DNA from 4 places in the Allobosea vaviloviae genome. Region 4 is predicted to be linked to each of the others. Evidence: predicted binding sites of a transcription regulator. Region 4 holds the regulator's gene; each other region holds the start of a gene.

Region 1 (4,633 bases), 3.1 Mb from region 4:
CCTTACGCTCGGCCTCAGAACACCTGACGCAACACCACGAACAGCGTGCCGGAGATCAGGATGGCGCAGGGCAGGGTCAGCACCCAGGCCATCAGCATGTTGCGCACGGTCGACATCTGCAGGCCCGACTTGTTGGCCGCCATCGTGCCGGCAACGCCCGAGGACAGGATGTGCGTGGTCGAGACCGGCAGGCCATAGACGTCGGCGGCTGCGATCGTGGCGGCGGCGACGAGCTCGGCTGACGCTCCCTGGGCATAGGTCAGGTGCGACTTGCCGATCTTCTCGCCGACGGTGACGACGATGCGCTTCCAGCCGACCATCGTGCCGAGCCCGAGCGCCAGCGCCACCACGACCTTGACCCAGAACGGGATGAACCGGGTCGCGTCGTCGAGTGAGGCCTTGTAGGCGGTCATCACCTTGAGGTCCTCGGCCGTGAAGATCTTCTCTTCCTTCTTGTCGGCCTTGAAGATGTGCTTCATCGCCTCGGAGGCGAGATACATGTCGTTGCGGGCGTTACCGACGATCGCGGCCGGGTACTTGGACGGATGGCCAAAGGTCTCGATCTGCTTGACGATCTCCTTGTTCAGCGCCGAGAGCGCCGGGAAGGTCGAGTCGTCGATCGTCCGATTGGAGACATAGCGCGTCACGTTCTGGCGGGGATCGCCGATGATGGAGTAGCCCAGCGCCTTCTGGTCGATCACGGCGCTGGCGGCGATGGCGGTCTTGCGGAAGGTGTCGACATCGCCGGCGGGAATGGCGCGATTCAGCGCATAGGCCGTGGGCGCGCAGCCGATCAGGATCAGCATGATCAGGCCCATGCCCTTCTGGCCGTCATTCGAGCCATGGGCGAAGGAGACGCCGGTGCAGGTCGCGATCAGAACGGCGCGGATCCACAGCGGCGGCGGCTTGTTGCCCTTCGGCTCGGCATAGAGCTCGGGGCTTTTCACCAGGATCTTCAGCGTCAGGAAGACGAGCGCCGCGGCGATGAAGCCGAATACCGGCGAGATCAGCAGCGACTGGCCGATCTCGATCGCCTTGGACCAGTCGACGCCCGAGGTGCCGCTGTTCGAATTGTAGAGCTGGTTGGCGAGGCCGACGCCGATGATCGAGCCGATCAGCGTATGCGAGGAGGAGGCCGGCAGGCCGAGCGCCCAGGTGCCGAGATTCCAGATGATCGCCGCGATCAGCAGGGCGAACACCATGGCGAAGCCCGCCCCGGAGCCGACATTGAGGATGAGCTCGACCGGCAGCAGCGAGATGATGCCGAAGGCAACCGCGCCGCTCGCCATCATCACGCCGAGGAAGTTGAAGAAGCCGGACCAGACGACGGCGACATTGGCCGGCATGGCATGGGTATAGATCACGGTCGCGACCGCATTGGCGGTATCGTGGAAGCCGTTGACGAACTCGAAGCCGAGCGCGATCAGCATGGCCACGCCGAGCAGGATGAAGGGCAGCCAGGTCGTGGCCGGCGTGCCGGCGGACGAGATGTCCTGATAGAGCGAGAACGCCATATAGGCGAGGCCGGCAGTCATCACGCCGGCGAAGAAGGCGAGGGCGCCGATGCCCTTGGGCGCGTCCAGTTTAGGTTTGCCGGCATCGGGAGCGTGGCCCGTGCTGCTGTCCAGCGTCATACTCGTCATCGTACTGCTCCCCGGAGCCCTGTTAAGGTTTCAGGAAGCTGGGCGATTTTGCCGACAATCTGATGACGGAATACGCTGCGATACCAAACTTAGCGTAGCTTTGTTTTGTAGATCAAAGATTTAGATTTACGACTAAAGTCGTACGACTAAGTTGAATCGCATTGCATTTTGGCGGCGATTACTGCGACTGGCCTAGATCGATGCGCGCCGCCATTGATTTGAGGATCCTTGTATCGCTGCCGGTGAGTGGCCGCGGCGGTACCATGCGGGGCGGCGCACCGGCGGCGGCCTTGGACGCTTTCGCGCCAGCGGAGGTCGCGGGCGGCGTGGTCCTCGCCACTTTCGGCTCGCCGCCATGCCATTTCCGCGCGCCGATGTCGAAGCGGCCGGTGCGCCAGGCGGCGAATTCCTGCTCGCTGCCGAAGAAGGCGTTGCGATCGACATCGCCGGGGACGCCGGGGACCTGGCCTGTCGTGGTGAACTGCCAGAACTCCCATTTCTCGCGGTTGTAGCGATGCTTCAGCGGCGCGGCAGTCGAGCGCAGCCAGTAGGGATAGTCGTTGAACTCGCCTTCGAGCACGTCCTCATGGAAGTTGATGTCGGTGTAGATGATCGGCTTCTTGCCGGTATGGGCCTGCAGCGCCACCAGCATCTCGCGGATCTTGGCGAGGGCCTGATCGCGGGAGATCTTGCGGGTGCATTGCGAGCCGTTCTGCCATTCGACGTCGAGCACGGGCGGCAGGGCGTCGGCATCGCGCGGGATGTGCTTCTTGAACCAGCGCACCTGGTCCTTTGCCGAGCGGCACCACCAGACGAAATGATAGGCGCCACGCGGGATGCCGTGCTTCTTCGCCTCGGCCCAGTTGCGCTTGAAGCTCGGGTCGAGATGGTCGCCGCCCTCGGTCGCCTTGATGAAGGCGAAGCGGGTATCGGCGTCCTTGACCTTGGCCCAGTCGATCTCGCCCTGCCAGCGCGAGATGTCGATGCCCTGGATCGCCTTGCGCCTTGCGTCGCGCACGCCAAGATGCGGATCACTGTCGCCCTTCTTCGGGTAGAGCGCGGCGGCGGGCACGGCTGCGCCTATGAGCAGGCCGAGCGTGGCGAGCACAGCGAAGAGGGTTCGTCCAAAAATCGTCGCTCGCGCGGGCATCCACTTCTCCATTAGCCTTTCCAGATGAGAGCGACGTGGTTAAGGCCCGGTTAGAACTTGCTCGCATCCGAATGGCTTGTTTCAGCTTTGGTTAACCGGGGAGGAGCGGCGGTGGAGCCGGAGCCAGGCAGGCAGGGGCGCGCTACGGGGTTGCGCAGGGCGCTGGCCTATGGCGTCCATGTCTTCACGGCGCTGGGCGCGGCGCTCGGGCTGCTCTCGCTGCAGGCCGTGATCGCGGGCGATCTGGCGCAGGCCTTCGGTTGGCTGGCAGTAGCGCTGCTGGTCGATGCGCTCGACGGGCCGCTGGCGCGCAGGCTCGAGGTCAAGGAGCTGGCCAGGCGCTATGACGGGGCGCAGCTCGACCTCGTCGTCGATTTCATCACCTATGTCTTCGTGCCCGCCGCGATGCTGCTGCGCGCCGATGTGATGACGCAGCCCTGGGGGCTGCTCTGCGGCGTCGTCGTCACGCTGACGAGCGCGCTCTATTTCGCCGATACCGGTATGAAGACCGATGATTGGTGGTTCCGCGGCTTTCCGGCGGTGTGGAACATCGTGGTGTTCTACATCGTCGCCTTCGCACCGCCGGTCTGGCTGGCGCTCGCGGTGGTCCTGATCGCGACGGTGCTGATGTTTGCGCCGGTGGTCTTCGTCCATCCGGTCAGGGTGCGGCGCTGGCGCGGGCTGACGCTCACCGTCTTGGTTTTATGGGGCGGGGCGGCTTTGTGGACGCTCTGGCGGGAGATGCGGCCGGACCTGCCGGCAAAAGGCATCCTGCTGATCGCGGTCGCCTATTTCGTTCTGCTCGGCCTGGGGCGTGCCTGGGAAAGGCGCCGTGGGGCCCGGGTTTGATGACCGGGCGGCGACAACGCTCGTCAGCTCCGCTTGGCCCCGTCAGTTCCGCTTGCCGGTGTTCCTTGCCGGAATATGCAACGAGGAGGGCACCGGCTCGATCGCGCCCGGCACGGTCGCGACGGGGGCGTCCTCGGGTTCGACCGGCTCGGGCATTGAGGGCTGGAGCGAGGGAGCGGGCGCCGGCGGCTCGTTGACGATGCTCGGGCTCGGCTGCGCCGGCGACTGGCGGCGCCTGGCCCAGCTGCGCGTGCCGATATCGAACTCGCCGTTGATCCAGCCGATGAACTGCTCTTCGCTGCCGAAGAAGGCGTTGCGGTCGACATCGCCCCTGATGCCCGGCACGCGGCCCGTGGTGGTGAACTGCCAGAACGCCCAGGGCCGGTTGGCGTAGCGCGTCTCGGGCAGAGCCGCTGTTGAGCGGATCCAGTAGGGGTAGTCGTTGAACTGGCCTTCCAGCACATCCTTGTGGAAGGTGATGTCGGTGTAGATCACCGGCTTCTTGCCCGTGAGCTGTTCCAGCTCGGTCAGCATGAGCTGGATTTTCTCCAGCGCCAGCGCGCGGTCGATCTTCTGCGGGCAAGTCCGGGAATGGCCGTTCCATTCGACATCGAGCACCGGCGGCAGCGCGTCGGGGTCGTTGGGGATCTGCTGCTTGAACCAGATCGCCTGCTCATGGGCCGGGCGGCACCAATAGACGAAATGATAGGCGCCGCGCCGCACGCCGGCCCGGCGCGCTGCCTCCCAGTTGCGCTGGAAGGCAGGGTCGACATGGTCGCCGCCTTCGGTCGCCTTCATGTAGACGAAGCGCGTTCCCGCGCCTTTCACCGCAGCCCAGTCGATCTCGCCCTGCCAACGCGAGATGTCGATGCCTTGCACGGCATAGCGATGCGCGGCGGCGACGCCGGGGTGAGGCCGGTTGTCGCCTTTGAGCGGGTAGTTGCCTTCCATCGCGACGCAGCCGCCCAGCACCGCGAGCGCGGTGGCGACA
Region 2 (4,633 bases), 2.0 Mb from region 4:
CGATTTCGTCATGGGCGCAGCGAAGAGCTTGGGCGGATCGAGCAGCATGAGCGGTTCCGGCGCGTTGTCGATTTTTGTTTGTCAATCATATCGGCTACGTCCTTAATGGGACCAAAATGGGGAGTGTTAAGCTGCCCCGCAGAATAAAGCGACGGGAGAAGAAGCGCCATGAATCGGCCGAAGGACGACAAGCCGAGACTGGACGCCGGTTCGCCCGATGCCGCGCCGGAGACCCTAGCGCCCGACTTCGACCAATTCACGCAGAATATGGGCCGCCTGGTCGAGGAATACGGCAAGGTCACCGCCGCCTATCTGAAGCCGATCGAGCGTGGCGAGGCCAATACCGGCCCGACGGAAGAGGTCAGCGAGATGGTCAAGACGCTTGGCCGAGTCGCCGAGCGCTGGGTCAGCGATCCGCGCAAGATCATGGAGGCACAGGCCTCGATCACCGCCGACTTCCTCAACCTGTGGAGCGCCACGCTGAAGCGCGTCAGCGGCGAGGCGGCGGAGCCCGTGGCGCAGCCCGACAAGCGCGACGCGCGCTTCAACGACCCCGACTGGTCGGCGCATCCGATGTTCGATTTCGTCAAGCAGGCCTATCTCATCGGCTCGCGCTGGGCCGAGGACATGGTCGAGCGCACCGAGGACATCGACCCGCATACGCGCGAGAAGGCGCGTTTCTACGTCAAGCAGATCGCCGGCGCGCTCTCGCCCTCGAACTTCGTGGCGACCAATCCGGAATTGCTGCGCGAGACGCTGCGGCAGAACGGCGACAATCTCGTGCGCGGCATGAAGATGCTGGCCGAGGACATCGAGGCCGGCAAGGGCGAGCTCAAGATCCGCCAGTCGGACGCGCATGCCTTCGAGGTCGGCGTCAACATCGCCACCACGCCGGGCAAGGTGATCTTCCGCAACGAGATCATGGAGCTGATCCAGTACGCGCCCGCAACCGAGCAGGTGCTGAAGCGCCCGCTCCTGATCGTGCCGCCCTGGATCAACAAGTTCTACATCCTCGACCTCAACGCCGAGAAGAGCTTCATCCGCTGGTGCGTATCGCAGGGGCTCACCGTTTTCTGCATCTCCTGGGTCAACCCCGACGAGCGCCACGCCAGCAAGGATTTCGAGAGCTATATGCGCGAGGGCGTGTTCGCGGCGCTCGACGCCATCGAACAGGCGACGGGCGAGAAGCGCGTCACCACGATCGGCTATTGCGTCGGCGGCACGCTGCTCGGCGTCTCCTTGGCCTATATGGCGGCAGCAAAAGACAAGCGCATCGACAGCGCCACCTTCTTCACGACGCAGGTGGATTTCTCCAAGGCCGGCGAATTATCCGTCTTCGTCGACGAGGACCAGATTCGCGCGGTCGAGGAGAAGATGGCCAAGAGCGGCTATCTCGACGGCTCGCGCATGGCCGGCGCCTTCAACATGCTGCGGCCCAACGACCTGATCTGGTCCTATGCGATCAACAACTATCTCAAGGGCAAGGCCCCGACCGCCTTCGACCTGCTCTACTGGAACGCCGATTCGACCCGGATGCCGGCCGCCAACCACTCCTTCTACCTGCGCAACTGCTATCTTGAGAACAAGCTCTCAAAGGGCGAGATGCGCATCGGCGGCACGACGCTCGACCTGAAGAAGGTGACGATCCCGATCTATAATCTGGCCGCGCGCGAGGACCATATCGCCCCGGCGCCGTCGGTCTTCCTCGGCTCGCAATGCTTCGGCGGCCCTGTCGATTATGTCGTGGCGGGTTCGGGTCATATCGCCGGCGTGGTCAACCCGCCCGCCAAGGTCAAATATCAGTACTGGACCGGCGGCGCGGCTCTGGGGCGCTACGAGGACTGGATCGCGGCGGCGGCCGAGCATCCCGGCTCCTGGTGGCCGCACTGGTTCGCCTGGATCGAGGCGCAGGCGCCAAAGCGCGTGCCCGCGCGCCAGCCCGGCGACGGCAAGCTCGAGGCGCTCGGCGAGGCCCCGGGAACCTATGTGAAGATGAAGGCTTAGACGGGAATTTGGGGCGGGACGGACGGCTTGCGACCCTCAGCTGAAGTTCAAGATGTCCGCTGCAAAGGCACCTGTCGATATCACGCGGCCTGCTCAAGCGACTTGTCGGTCGCGCCGTCCATTCGGCCGATGGCGGTCAGAACAGGCTCCAGCTCGCGCAGCGGCATCTCCTCGAATGGCAAGTTCACGAAGGCCGTGACGCGAGCGGCCAGGTCGCGATAGCTCTGCAGGAAGGCGGCACGTTTGGCCGCTTGCGGGCCCGCGACCGACGCAGGATCGTCCAGTCCCCAATGCACCCGCATCGGCACGCCAGGGAAGGCTGGGCAGGTCTCTTCGGCCGCGTCATCGCAGACCGTGATGACGAGATCGAGTTCAGGGGCGGCAGGACCAAAGAACTCGTCCCAAGACTTCGAGCGCATCGCCGAGACCTCATAACCGAGGTCGTCAAGCAGGCCGAGAGCCAGCGGATGAGGCATCTCCTGCGGACGGCTACCGGCGGAATAGGCCTGGATCCGCCCGAGCCCTTCTCGGTTCAGCACCGCCTCAGCCATGATCGAGCGGGCCGAATTACCCGTGCAGACCACGAGCACGCGCAAGGGGCGTTCGCTGGCAACAAACTCGCGGCGAGCCGGGACGGATAGCGAAACGGGCGCACATCCCACTGGCCTCTCGCTGCAGCAGGCGTCGGAGAGGAAGGCGAGCAGCGCGTCAGCGCGCGGGGCCTGAGCGGCGAAAATGATGTGGCGGCCTTCCCGCCGCGACGCCAGCAGTCCGACCTGTTCGAGCGCACCCAGATGGGCCGACAGGGTGTTGTGCGCCACGGCCAGCAGCCGACCGATGTCTCCGGCGGCAAGCCCATGCGGGCTGTACCGCATGAGCAGGCGGAAGATCTCCAGCCGCGTCGGCTGCGCCAGCGCGCCGAGCAGCGCCACTGCGTCGGGAGAATCCAGCCTCGATGCGTCAAGTCCTGGCGTCACGCCGCGTCGTCCCTTCTGCCCATGTCCTTCCCGATTGCGTCGAGACGGTGCTGCAGCGCCATGCCTTGCAGCGTTGACAGCGGCAAGCTGGAAAAGATCGAGATCCGATTACTGAGCATGCGGTAGGCGTCCGCGAAGGCAAGCGCCTTCTGCACATCATCTCCTTGGAAGGCAGCAGGATCGGGCAGCGTCCAGAGCGCAGCCAACGGGTTGCCGGGCCAAGCGGGCGGCACCGCGTTGGCTGCGGTCTCGGACAAGGTGAAGACGAAGTCGAGCTCTGGCGAGCCAGCTTGGGCGAACTCGTTCCAGCTCTTGGGATGCAGGCCCGCCATATCGTGATTCAAAGATTTCAGCAGCCGAGCGGCAAATGGGCTGACCTCCGGCTGCGGTTGGCTTCCGGCGCTAAAGACCATGAACTTGTCGCCGGCGAGCCGCCGCATGATGGATTCCGCCATGATCGAGCGGGCGTGGTTGCCCTTGCAGATGAAGAGGACCTTCAGGGGAGCCGTTTCCATGGGGAAATCTCGTTATGTCGGTTACGATCGACATAAATGCTGCCCGAGCGATATGTCGGAGTCAACCGACATATTGACATATAGTCTTCATTCAGGCGATGGACCGTTCAGGATCATCGTAGGGAGCATGGATCATGCGGGTCGGCATCAACGGCATGGGGCGCATCGGGCGCCTGGCCCTGAGGGCAGCTCTCGGCGCCGCCGAGCGCCAGGGCGACGATCCGCGTGCCGGCAATCGACTCGACGTCGTGCATCTCAACGAGATCAAGGGCGGAGCGTTGGCGACGGCCCATTTGCTGGAATTCGACAGCATGCAGGGCCGTTGGCGCGCCGACATAGGCCCAGAGAGCGAGGGCGGAATCCGCATCGGCGAGCGCCGGATGGGTTTCTCGGCTCACGCTGCGCCCGGAGATATCCCTTGGGGCGACCTCGGCGTCGATGTCGTGCTCGAATGTACTGGCAAATTTTTAATGCCTGCTACGATCGAGGGCCATCTGAAGCGCGGTGCCAAGCGCGTCATCGTGGCGGCACCAGTGAAGGACGCGTCGGTCCTCAACGTAGTCATCGGCATCAACGAGCATCTCTACAAGCCCGATTTGCATCCGATCGTGACTGCCGCTTCCTGCACCACCAACTGCCTCGCCCCGGTGGTGAAGGTCGTTCATGAGAACCTGCGTATCCGCCACGGCCAGATCACCACGATCCACGACCCGACGAACACGAACGTTGTCGTCGATGCACCGCACAAGGATCTGCGCCGCGCCCGCTCCGCCATGCTCTCGCTCCAGCCGACGACGACCGGCAGCGCCACCGCGATCGCGCTGATCTATCCTGAGCTCAAGGGAAAGCTCGACGGCCACGCCGTTCGTGCGCCGGTGCTCAACGCCTCACTGACCGATTGCGTCTTCGAACTGGAGCGCCCGACGACGGCCGCTGAGGTCAACGAGCTGTTCAAGGCTGCTGCGAAGGGGCCGCTCGCCGGCATCCTGGGCTTCGAGGCGCGGCCGCTGGTCTCGATCGACTATCAGCGCGACACGCGCTCCTCGATCATCGACGGTCTGTCGACGCTCGTCACCGACGGGACGATGTTGAAGGTGTATGCCTGGTACGACAACGAGATGGGCTATGCCTGCCGCA
Region 3 (4,633 bases), 1.8 Mb from region 4:
AGCTCCTGGCCCTTCTGGACGCGCTCGCCCTCCTTGAAGCCGAGCGCGATGACGCGGCCCGCGATCTCGGGGGCGATCACCACCGATTCGTCGGCGGCGAGCGTGCCCAGGGCCTCGACCTCCTCATAGACGGTCGTAACCTCGATCTTGCCGATCTCGACCGGCACGCCGGCCGGCGGCGGAGCAGCCGCACGGGCCTGCGTCGGCTGCAGGCTGGCCTGATAGCTGCGGTAGCCATAATAGCTGCCACCCGCCAGACCGGCGATCAGGATGAGTAGGACAAACCGCTTCATGACACTGGACGCTCCGGGATCGCGGTCCTAATCTAGACTGGACGGTCCAGTCTGATAAGGGCCTTTGTGGGCGGAAGCATGTCTGAGGCCAACTCTCTCCGGGCCACGTCGACGGATGCGCAGGACTATGTGCGCATGCCTGCCGAGCTTTCGCGACCCGACAAGCATAGCGCCATCACCAAGGCCGCAGCCGAGATGTTCCTGGCCGAAGGCTTCGAGCGCGCCAGCCTCGACCAGATCGCCCATCGCGCCGGCGTCTCCAAGCAGACCATCTACAGCCACTTCACCGACAAGCAGGCGCTGTTCCGCGCGATCTGCGCCGAACTCACTGAAAAGTTGACGATTCCGCTGCGCAAGCCGCGCAAGGCCGGCGCCGATCTGGCGAGCATCCTGATCCGTCTTGGAGAGGATACGCTGGCGACGATGCTGCACCCCGCGGCGCTCGATCTGCACCGGCTGGTGCTGAGCGCGGCCGCGCGCTTTCCAGACCTCGGACGAACCGCCTATGAGGCCGGCGTCGAGCGCATGATCAGCGACCTCGCAGCCCTGCTGGTGCAGCGATCACAACTGCGTGACGGGCTGGCGCAACCCATCTCCCATGCGCAGGCCAGGCGCATGGCCGAGCAGTTCATCGGCATGTTGCGCGGCTTCCATCAGGTTCGCGGACTGCTCGGCATGCCCGCCATCCCCGCCGGCGAGCGCAAGGCCTATGTCCGCTCCTGCGTCGAGATGCTCCTGCGCGGCGTCGCGCCGGCCTGAGCGGAACCCGCTTTTCCAAGAGATTGCGGAGAGCGATTGCGCGGGCTGCGGTTTCCTCCTCTGATCCACCCTTCACCGGAGGAGCCGAGATGTCGCAGCAACGCCCGCCCCTGCCGCCTTTCACGGCCGAGACCGCCGCCCAGAAGGCCCGCATGGCCGAGGACGCCTGGAACTCGCTCGACCCGCAGCGTGTCTCCCTCGCCTATACCCAGGACAGCCGCTGGCGAAACCGGGCCGAGTTCTTCTCGGGCCGCGAGGCGATCATCGCCTTCCTCGAGCGCAAATGGGCCAAGGAGATTGAATACCGCCTGATCAAGGAGGTCTGGGCCTTCCACAACGATCGCATCGCCGTGCGCTTTGCCTATGAGCACCATGACGATGCCGGAAACTGGTTCCGTTCGCATGGCAACGAGCAATGGGAATTCGATGAGAACGGCCTGATGCGCCGGCGTGAGGCCAGCATCAACGACGTGCCGATCCAGCAGGGCGACCGCAAATTCCTCTGGGAGCGGCGGATCAGGCCGACGGATCATCCAGGGCTGACGGGATTGGGGTTGTAGCGGCTGGCGACAGCCCCTCCCCCTGTCACCGCCCTGTCATCTCAGCTGGCTAGCTGATCATCCCGTTCGAAAGCGCGACCCCGGACGGCCCTCGGCCGCCCCGGGCGATGTCGCGCTTGGTTTGCGAGCGGGAGCCCGGCATGCTGCGCATCGAAGGCCTGACCAAACGCTTCGGCGACAAGAACGCCGTCGACAACGTCACGCTGTCCATCCCCAAGGGCGAGATGGTCGGCGTCATCGGCCGCTCCGGCGCCGGCAAGTCGACGCTGCTGCGCATGCTCAACCGCCTCGCCGACGCGACCAGCGGCAGCATCGTCTGCGAGGAGCGCGACGTGACCGCGCTGAAGGGCGCCGCCTTGCGGGCCTGGCGCCGCGACACGGCGATGATCTTCCAGCAGTTCAATCTCGTCGGCCGCCTCGACGTCCTCACCAATGTCCTGCTCGGCCGGCTGAACCATCGCTCGGCGGCCCTGACCCTGGTCAAGAGCTTCTCGCAGGATGACAAGATCCGCGCCATCGCCGCGCTCGAGCGGCTCGACATGGGCCATCTGCTTGCCCAGCGCGCCGAGACGCTGTCGGGCGGACAGCAGCAACGCGTCGCCATTGCACGTGCCTTGGTGCAGGAGCCCAAGGTCATCCTCGCCGACGAGCCGATCGCCTCGCTCGACCCGCGCAACACCCAGGTCGTGATGGATGCGCTGTTCCGCATCAATCGCGAGGACGGCATCACCGTCGTCTGCAACCTGCATCATCTCGATATCGCCTCGAAATATTGTGACCGCCTGATCGGCATGGCTGCCGGCAAGATCGTCTTCGATGGCCCGCCCCACGCTCTGACCACCGAGATCGCGGCCGAGCTCTACGGCATCGAGGCCAAGGATGCCGGCGCCGAGGCGCTCGATGCGCTTGATGCCATCGCGGCCTCCGAGGCCCAGCGCGCCAAGCAGAACGTCGCCTGACCGGGCCAGCCCGGTCGGGAACGCCCGCCCAGACAACTCAATGAACCCGCAACAGGAGCTCACCATGCTGACCCGTCGTCATACGCTCACCCTCGCGACCGCGGCCTTCGCCGCCTCGCTCGCGGCGCCTGCCTTCGCCCAGGACTGGAAGGCGAAATATCCCGAGATCATCTTCGCCATCATCCCGGCCGAGAACGCGTCCGGCGTCGTCGAGCGCTACACCCCCTTCGTCAACTATCTCGCCAAGGAGCTCGGCACCAAGGTCACGCTGCGCATCGCCAGCGACTATGCCGCCCTGATCGAGGGCCAGCGCGCCGGCAACATCCATATCGGCATGTACGGCCCCTCCTCCTTCGCCCGCGCCCTGATGACCGGCGCCAAGATCGACGCCTTCGCGATCGAGACCAATCTCGACGGCACCAAGGGCTACTACTCGGTCTTCTACGTGAAGAAGGATTCGCCCTATCAGAAGATCGAGGATCTCAAGGGCAAGAATCTTGGCCTCGTCGACCCGAACTCGACCTCGGGCAACAACGTGCCGCGCTTCGCGCTCGACGGCATGAAGATCGAGCCCGAGACCTATTTCTCCAAGGTCGTCTACACCGGCAGCCATGAGAACGCCGTGATCGCGCTCGGCCAGGGCACCGTCGACATCGCCGCCAACTGGTGGAACGATGAGCAGGAATCCAACCTCCTGCGCATGGCCCGCAAGAACATGGTCAAGGCCGAGGATTTCCGGATCATCTACAAATCCGCGCAGATCGTGAACTCGCCGATGGCCTATCTCTCGGACCTGCCGGAGCCGCTCAAGGCCACGATCCGCGACGCGGTGTTGAACCTCGCCACCAAGGACAAGGTCGCCTTCGACAAGATCTATGAGGGCAAGCAGGGCCCGCTCGTCGCCGTCGACAACAAGGCCTACGACCCGATCATCGAGCTGAACAAGTTCGTCGACGCGCTCCGCAAGAAGAAGTCCTCGTAAGCTTTGGCTTTGCCGGAAAAGGCGCGGGGAACCCTCTCCCGGAGGGAGAGGGCAGGGTGAGGGGTCGGCCGCTTGACGCCTTGGCCGTAACCTCACCGCAGCCCGCTGCCATGTCGGCGCTCCACTGCCCCAACGGCCGACACCTCACCCCTGCCCCTCTCCTTACAGGAGAGGGGTTCCCCGCGCCCAACCGGCAACGGATTCGCAATTCCCATGACCCTCGCGATCGACCGCAACGACCCTGCGATCCATGCCCATGTCGAGAGCTATCGCCGCGCCATGTCGGCGAAGCGCCGGCAGACGCTGATCGGCGCTGCGATCTTCCTGGTCTGCGTCTGGCTCGCGGCGCTCGGCTCCGAGGTCGACCCCGGAAAATTCGTCGAGAACGCCTGGCGCTTCCCGAAATACATCCTCGAGACCATGCCGAGCTTGCGCTTCGCGACGTTCGGCGCCGACATGGCCGAATGGTTCTGGGGCATCAAGGGCTGGCTCAAGCTGCTCTGGCAGACCATCCTGATCGCCTATACCGGCACGATCCTGGGTGCGCTCGCCGGTTTCCTGCTCTGCTTCGTCGCCGCCGCCAATCTCGGCAAATCGCGTGTCTTGCGCTTCGCTACCCGCCGGTTCCTCGAATTCTCCCGCACCGTCCCCGAGATCGTCTTCGCGCTGATCTTCGTCATCGCCTTCGGTCTGGGACCGCTGCCCGGCGTGCTCGCCATCGCGATCCACACCATGGGCGCCATGGGCAAGCTGTTCTCCGAAGTGGTCGAGAACATCGACATGAAGCCGGTCGATGGCATGACCGCGACAGGAGCCGGCTGGTGGCAGATCATCCGCTTTGCCGTGGTGCCGCAAGTCCTCTCCAATTTCGCCAGCTATTCGCTGCTGCGCTTCGAGATCAATGTCCGCGGCGCCTCGATCATGGGTTTCGTCGGCGCCGGCGGCATCGGCCAGGACCTGATCGAGGCCATCCGCAAATTCTACTTCACCGACATCAGCGCCATCCTGCTTCTGATCATCGTCACCGTGATGCTGATCGACTACGGCACCGAGCGGCTGCGCCACGCCCTTCTCAGCCTG
Region 4 (4,633 bases):
CTGGAGCGAGATTTCTTGCTCAGCTTACCCTCGCGCCAGCCAAGCCTCCAGCCCCGCCGCCGCCGCGATGCCGGTGGCGAAGCAGGCCTGCAGCAGGTAGCCGCCGGTCGGGGCTTCCCAGTCCAGCATCTCGCCGGCAACGAAGACGCCGGGCAATGCCTTCAGCATGAAATCGGGGGTGACCGCACCAGCTTCGATGCCGCCGGCGCTCGAAATCGCCCGCGTGATCGGGGCGAGGCCGGTGAGTGTGAGGGGAGCGGTCTTGATCAGCGCCGCCAAGGCCGCTGCGTCCTCAGGCAAGCGCGGGCTCGCCTCGCGCAGGAGCGCGATCGCAGCCGGCGACAGGCCCGCCGCCTTGCGCAGATGGTTGCTCAGCGTCTCGCCCTTGCGACGCTTCGCCAGACGCTCAACGAGGCGGGCGGTCTCCATGTCGGGCCGCAGGTCGAGCGTGACCGCCGCCCTGCCCTGGCGCAGGATCGCCTCGCGCAGCAGGCCCGAGAGCGCATAGACCGCGCCGCCCTCGATACCGTCGGCATCGATCATCGCCTCACCGGTGGCCTGACGCTCACCGAAGCGAATGACGATGCGCTTCAACGGCGCGCCACTGAAGCGCTCGCGCATCGTCGCCGACCAGGCCACCGTGAAGCCGCCATTGGCCGGCAGCAGCGGCGCGACGGTGACTCCGCGCTCCACGAGTCGAGGCGCCCAGCCGCCATCTGAGCCAAGGCGCGGCCAGCTCGCGCCGCCGAGCGCCAGCAAGGTCGCGCCGGGCCGGATCGTCTCGACCCCGCCGTCGCGGGTCTGGAAGGCGAGCGCGCCATCGGCGCTCCAGCCGGTCCAGAGCCTGCCCGGAGCGAATGTCACGCCTTGCCCTTCCAGCCGGCGCAGCCAGGCGCGCAGCAGAGGCGAGGCCTTCATCGCCTTGGGAAAGACGCGCCCGCTCGTGCCGATGAAGCTGTCGGCGCCGAGACCGTCGGCCCAATCGCGCAAAGCCTGGGGCGGGAAGGCGCGGATCGCCGGTTCGAGCCAGGCCTGCGCGCCGCGATAGCGCGTCAGGAACTGATCCAGCGGTTCGGAATGGGTCAGGTTCAGCCCACCGCGGCCGGCAAGCAGGAATTTACGCGCCGGCGAGGGCATGCGGTCATAGACCGTAACGGCGTGGCCGGCGGCGGACAGCCGCTCGGCGGCGATCAGGCCGGAGGGGCCTGCGCCGATGATCGCGATGGATTTGTTTTGCATCGGGAGGGCTTGGGGCCGGCGGGCGCGCGGGTCAAGCGCGATCGTCCATGCTCGGGCTTGACCCGCGCATCTCATGCCGAACCGAATGGCGCTTCATGCGGCTGGAGATTCTCGGGTCAAACCCGAGAATGACGCGCGCTTTCAGCCCCGCGCGAAAGTCTCGTCGAAAGCGTAGCCCGCGCCGCGCACGGTGCGCAGCGGGTCCTTGGCGTCACCGGGCGTGATCGCCTTGCGCAGGCGCCCGACATGAACGTCGACCGTGCGCTCGTCGATATAGACGTCGCGACCCCAGACGGCGTCGAGGAGTTGTGCGCGGGAATAGACCCGGCCAGGCGCCTGCATCAGGAATTCGAGCAGGCGGAATTCGGTCGGGCCGAGATGCAATTCCGCGCCGGAGCGGCGGACGCGGCGCGTCGTGCGGTCGAGCTCGAGATCGCCGGCCGCGAGCAGCCCGGCGACATGGCCAGGCTTCGCCCGGCGCAGCAGCGCCTGGATGCGCGCGATCAGTTCAGGCAGCGAGAACGGCTTGACCACGTAGTCGTCAGCACCGGTGGCGAGGCCGCGCACGCGCTCGGTCTCCTCGCCGCGGGCGGTGAGCATGATGATCGGCACGCGCTCGGTGTCGCGGCGCGTGCGCAGGCGGCGGCAGAGCTCGATGCCCGACAGGCCCGGCAGCATCCAGTCGAGCAGGACGAGGTCGGGCGTGTGGTCGCGCAGATGCAGTTCAGCATCGTCGCCGCGCGCGACGCTGTCGACCTCGAAGCCCTCGGCTTCGAGATTGTAGCGCAGGAGCAGGGTGAGCGGCTCCTCGTCCTCGACGATCAGGATGCGTGCGGGCATGTCTCGGTTCCGTTCTTGGCATTCAGCCGACACACACCGTCATGCTCGCCCTTGTGGCGAGCATCCATGTCTTGAACACAGGTCTCGACCGGCGAAGACGTGGATGGTCGGGATGATCCTCGGGACAAGCCCGAGGACGACCCTGACGGGAAAGGTGCCGGTGCGTTCATTCCATCAGCTCCCCGTCACCGCCTCGACATTGATGTCGGTGGTGTCGAGCTTCGGGCGGTTGAGATCGAGCGACTCGCCGGTGACGAGATAATGGATCGTCTCGGCGATGTTGGTGGTGTGATCGCCGATGCGCTCGACGTTCTTGGCGCAGAACAGGAGATGCGTGCAGAAGGTGATGTTGCGCGGATCTTCCATCATATAGGTCAGCAATTCCCGGAAGAGCGAGGTGTAGAGCGCGTCGATCTCGTCGTCGCGGCGCCAGACCTCCATGGCCTTCTGTTCGTTGCTCGCGGCATAGGCGTCGAGCACGTCCTTGAGCTGGGCCTGGACGAGGCGGCTCATATGCTCGAGCCCGACCACGGCGCGATGCGGCGGCTGGAACTGGCCGGAGATCGCGACCGCGCGCTTGGCGATGTTCTTGGCGAGATCGCCGACGCGCTCGATGTCGGCAGCGATGCGGATCGCCGAGATCAATTCACGCAGGTCGTTCGCCAGCGGCTGGCGCCGCGCGATGGTCAGGACCGCGCGCTCCTCGACATCGCGCTGCAGGTTGTCGAGGCGCTGGTCGGCGCTGATCACCTTCTGGGCGAGCGTGGTGTCGCGGCGCACCAGCGCCACGGTGGAATCGCCGAGCATGCGCTCGGACATGCCGCCCATCTCGGCGAGGCTGCGGCGCAGCGCCTCGAGTTCGGCGTCGTAGGAGCGGACGATATGGTCGGTCATCGCGGCGGATCCTCTGGAAGCGAAAACAGGGTTCGACAGTCAGCCGAAGCGGCCGGTGACATAGTCCTGGGTCTGCTTCTTGTGCGGGTTCATGAAGATGGTGTTGGTCGGCGCGAACTCGATCACCTCGCCAAGATACATGAAGGCGGTATACTGCGAGATACGCGCCGCCTGCTGCATGTTGTGGGTGACGATGACGATGGTGAAATCGGTCTTGAGCTGCTCCAGCAGATCCTCGATCTTGCCGGTCGAGATCGGATCGAGCGCCGAGGTCGGTTCGTCGAACAGGATCACCTCCGGCTTCTGCGCGATGGTGCGCGCGATGCACAGGCGCTGCTGCTGGCCGCCCGACAGGCCCATGCCCGAGGCCTTGAGCTTGTCCTTGACCTCGTCCCAGAGCGCCGCGCGGCGCAGCGCGCCCTCGACGCGATCGTCGAGCTCCGACTTCGGCGGCTTCTCATAGAGCCGGATGCCGAAGGCGACATTGTCGTAGATCGACATCGGGAACGGCGTCGGCTTCTGGAAGACCATGCCGATGCGCGAGCGCAACTCGTTCACGTCGACATCGTTGGAGATGACGTTGCGGCCGTCGAGGATGACCTCGCCGGTGGCGCGCTGCTCAGGGTAGAGCGAGTAGATGCGGTTGAAGATGCGCAGCAGGGTCGACTTGCCGCAGCCCGAGGGGCCGATCAGCGCCGTGACGTGGCGGTCGCGGAAATCGAGATTGACGCTCTTCAGCGCCTTGTGCTCGCCGTAGTAGAAATCGAGGTTCTTGACCGCGATCCGGACGGGGGCATCGGCGTCGAGTGATTGCGGGCTCAGTTCCAGGGTCGAAAGCATCGAAGGGTTCCTTCGGATCGGACGCGACGAATGTCAGAAGCGACGTATTGTTTGAAGCGACGGATTACTTGGAGCCGCGCACGATGCGGCGGGCGATGAGCGAGAGCACCAGGATCGACATGGTGATGATCAGCGAGCCGGCCCAGGCGAGCTGCTGCCAGTTCTCGTAAGGCGCCGAGGCGAACTGGTAGATCGTCACCGGCAAGTTGGAAACGCCGCCCGAGAGAGAGGGCGAGAACCAGAAATTGTTGTTCAGCGCGGTGAAGATCAGCGGCGCGGTCTCGCCGGCGATGCGGGCAAGAGCGAGCAGGATGCCGGTGACCATGCCGGATTTGGCCGCCCGCCAGGTGATCGAGGTGATCACGACGGAAGGCGGCGCGCCGAGCGCCGAGCCGGCCTCGCGCAGCGGCCCCGGAACCAGGCGCAGCATGTCCTCGGTGGTCCGCACGATGACCGGGATCGCGATGATGCCGAGCGCCACGCCGCCGGCCCAGCCGGAATAGCCGCCCAGAGGCTCGACCATGATGACGTAGACGAACAGGCCGATCAGGATCGAGGGCGCCGAGAGCAGGATGTCGTTGATGAAACGGATCAGGTCGGCGAGCTTCGAGCCCTTGCCGTATTCGGCGAGATAGGTGCCGGCGAGCACGCCGATCGGCGTCGCCACCACGATGCCGAGGAAGGTCAGCACGATCGAGCCGACGATGGCGTTGGCGAGGCCGCCGCCCTCCGAACCGGGACCCGGCGTGATCTGCGTGAAGGTCGCGACGGACAACCCGCCGACGCCCTTCACGATCAGCATGCCGAGAATCCAGAACAG

The links. The regulator PhoB, encoded in region 4, activates phosphate uptake and scavenging genes when phosphate is short. The targets are predictions, from matches to a motif close to TGTCATNNANCTGTCAT.
Region 1: a site for PhoB is predicted at 1,695-1,711, ahead of BHK69_RS22845 (inorganic phosphate transporter). Genes of this name have one in related genera too.
Region 2: a site for PhoB is predicted at 3,571-3,587, ahead of BHK69_RS17250 (ArsJ-associated glyceraldehyde-3-phosphate dehydrogenase). Genes of this name have one in related genera too.
Region 3: a site for PhoB is predicted at 1,636-1,652, ahead of phnC (phosphonate ABC transporter ATP-binding protein). Genes of this name have one in related genera too.

What each region holds. Positions count from the first base shown of each region.
Region 1 is NZ_CP017147.1:4,988,679-4,993,311, reverse strand. Features, by position in the region: gene BHK69_RS22845 (inorganic phosphate transporter) at 15-1,643, opposite strand; gene BHK69_RS22840 (glycoside hydrolase family 25 protein) at 1,822-2,793, opposite strand; gene BHK69_RS22835 (CDP-alcohol phosphatidyltransferase family protein) at 2,905-3,642, shown strand; partial or broken gene BHK69_RS22830 (glycoside hydrolase family 25 protein) at 3,901-4,633, opposite strand, start outside.
Region 2 is NZ_CP017147.1:3,734,438-3,739,070, reverse strand. Features, by position in the region: gene BHK69_RS17270 (hypothetical protein) at 1-48, opposite strand, end outside; gene BHK69_RS17265 (PHA/PHB synthase family protein) at 169-2,004, shown strand; gene BHK69_RS17260 (arsenate reductase/protein-tyrosine-phosphatase family protein) at 2,085-2,936, opposite strand; gene BHK69_RS17255 (arsenate reductase ArsC) at 2,978-3,496, opposite strand; gene BHK69_RS17250 (ArsJ-associated glyceraldehyde-3-phosphate dehydrogenase) at 3,631-4,633, shown strand, end outside.
Region 3 is NZ_CP017147.1:6,281,926-6,286,558, forward strand. Features, by position in the region: gene BHK69_RS29115 (efflux RND transporter periplasmic adaptor subunit) at 1-293, opposite strand, end outside; gene BHK69_RS29120 (TetR/AcrR family transcriptional regulator) at 429-1,052, shown strand; gene BHK69_RS29125 (nuclear transport factor 2 family protein) at 1,142-1,612, shown strand; gene phnC (phosphonate ABC transporter ATP-binding protein) at 1,753-2,571, shown strand; gene phnD (phosphonate ABC transporter substrate-binding protein) at 2,636-3,553, shown strand; gene phnE (phosphonate ABC transporter, permease protein PhnE) at 3,767-4,633, shown strand, end outside.
Region 4 is NZ_CP017147.1:1,747,352-1,751,984, reverse strand. Features, by position in the region: gene BHK69_RS08170 (TIGR03862 family flavoprotein) at 25-1,239, opposite strand; gene phoB (phosphate regulon transcriptional regulator PhoB) at 1,381-2,079, opposite strand; gene phoU (phosphate signaling complex protein PhoU) at 2,254-2,973, opposite strand; gene pstB (phosphate ABC transporter ATP-binding protein PstB) at 3,013-3,813, opposite strand; gene pstA (phosphate ABC transporter permease PstA) at 3,878-4,633, opposite strand, start outside.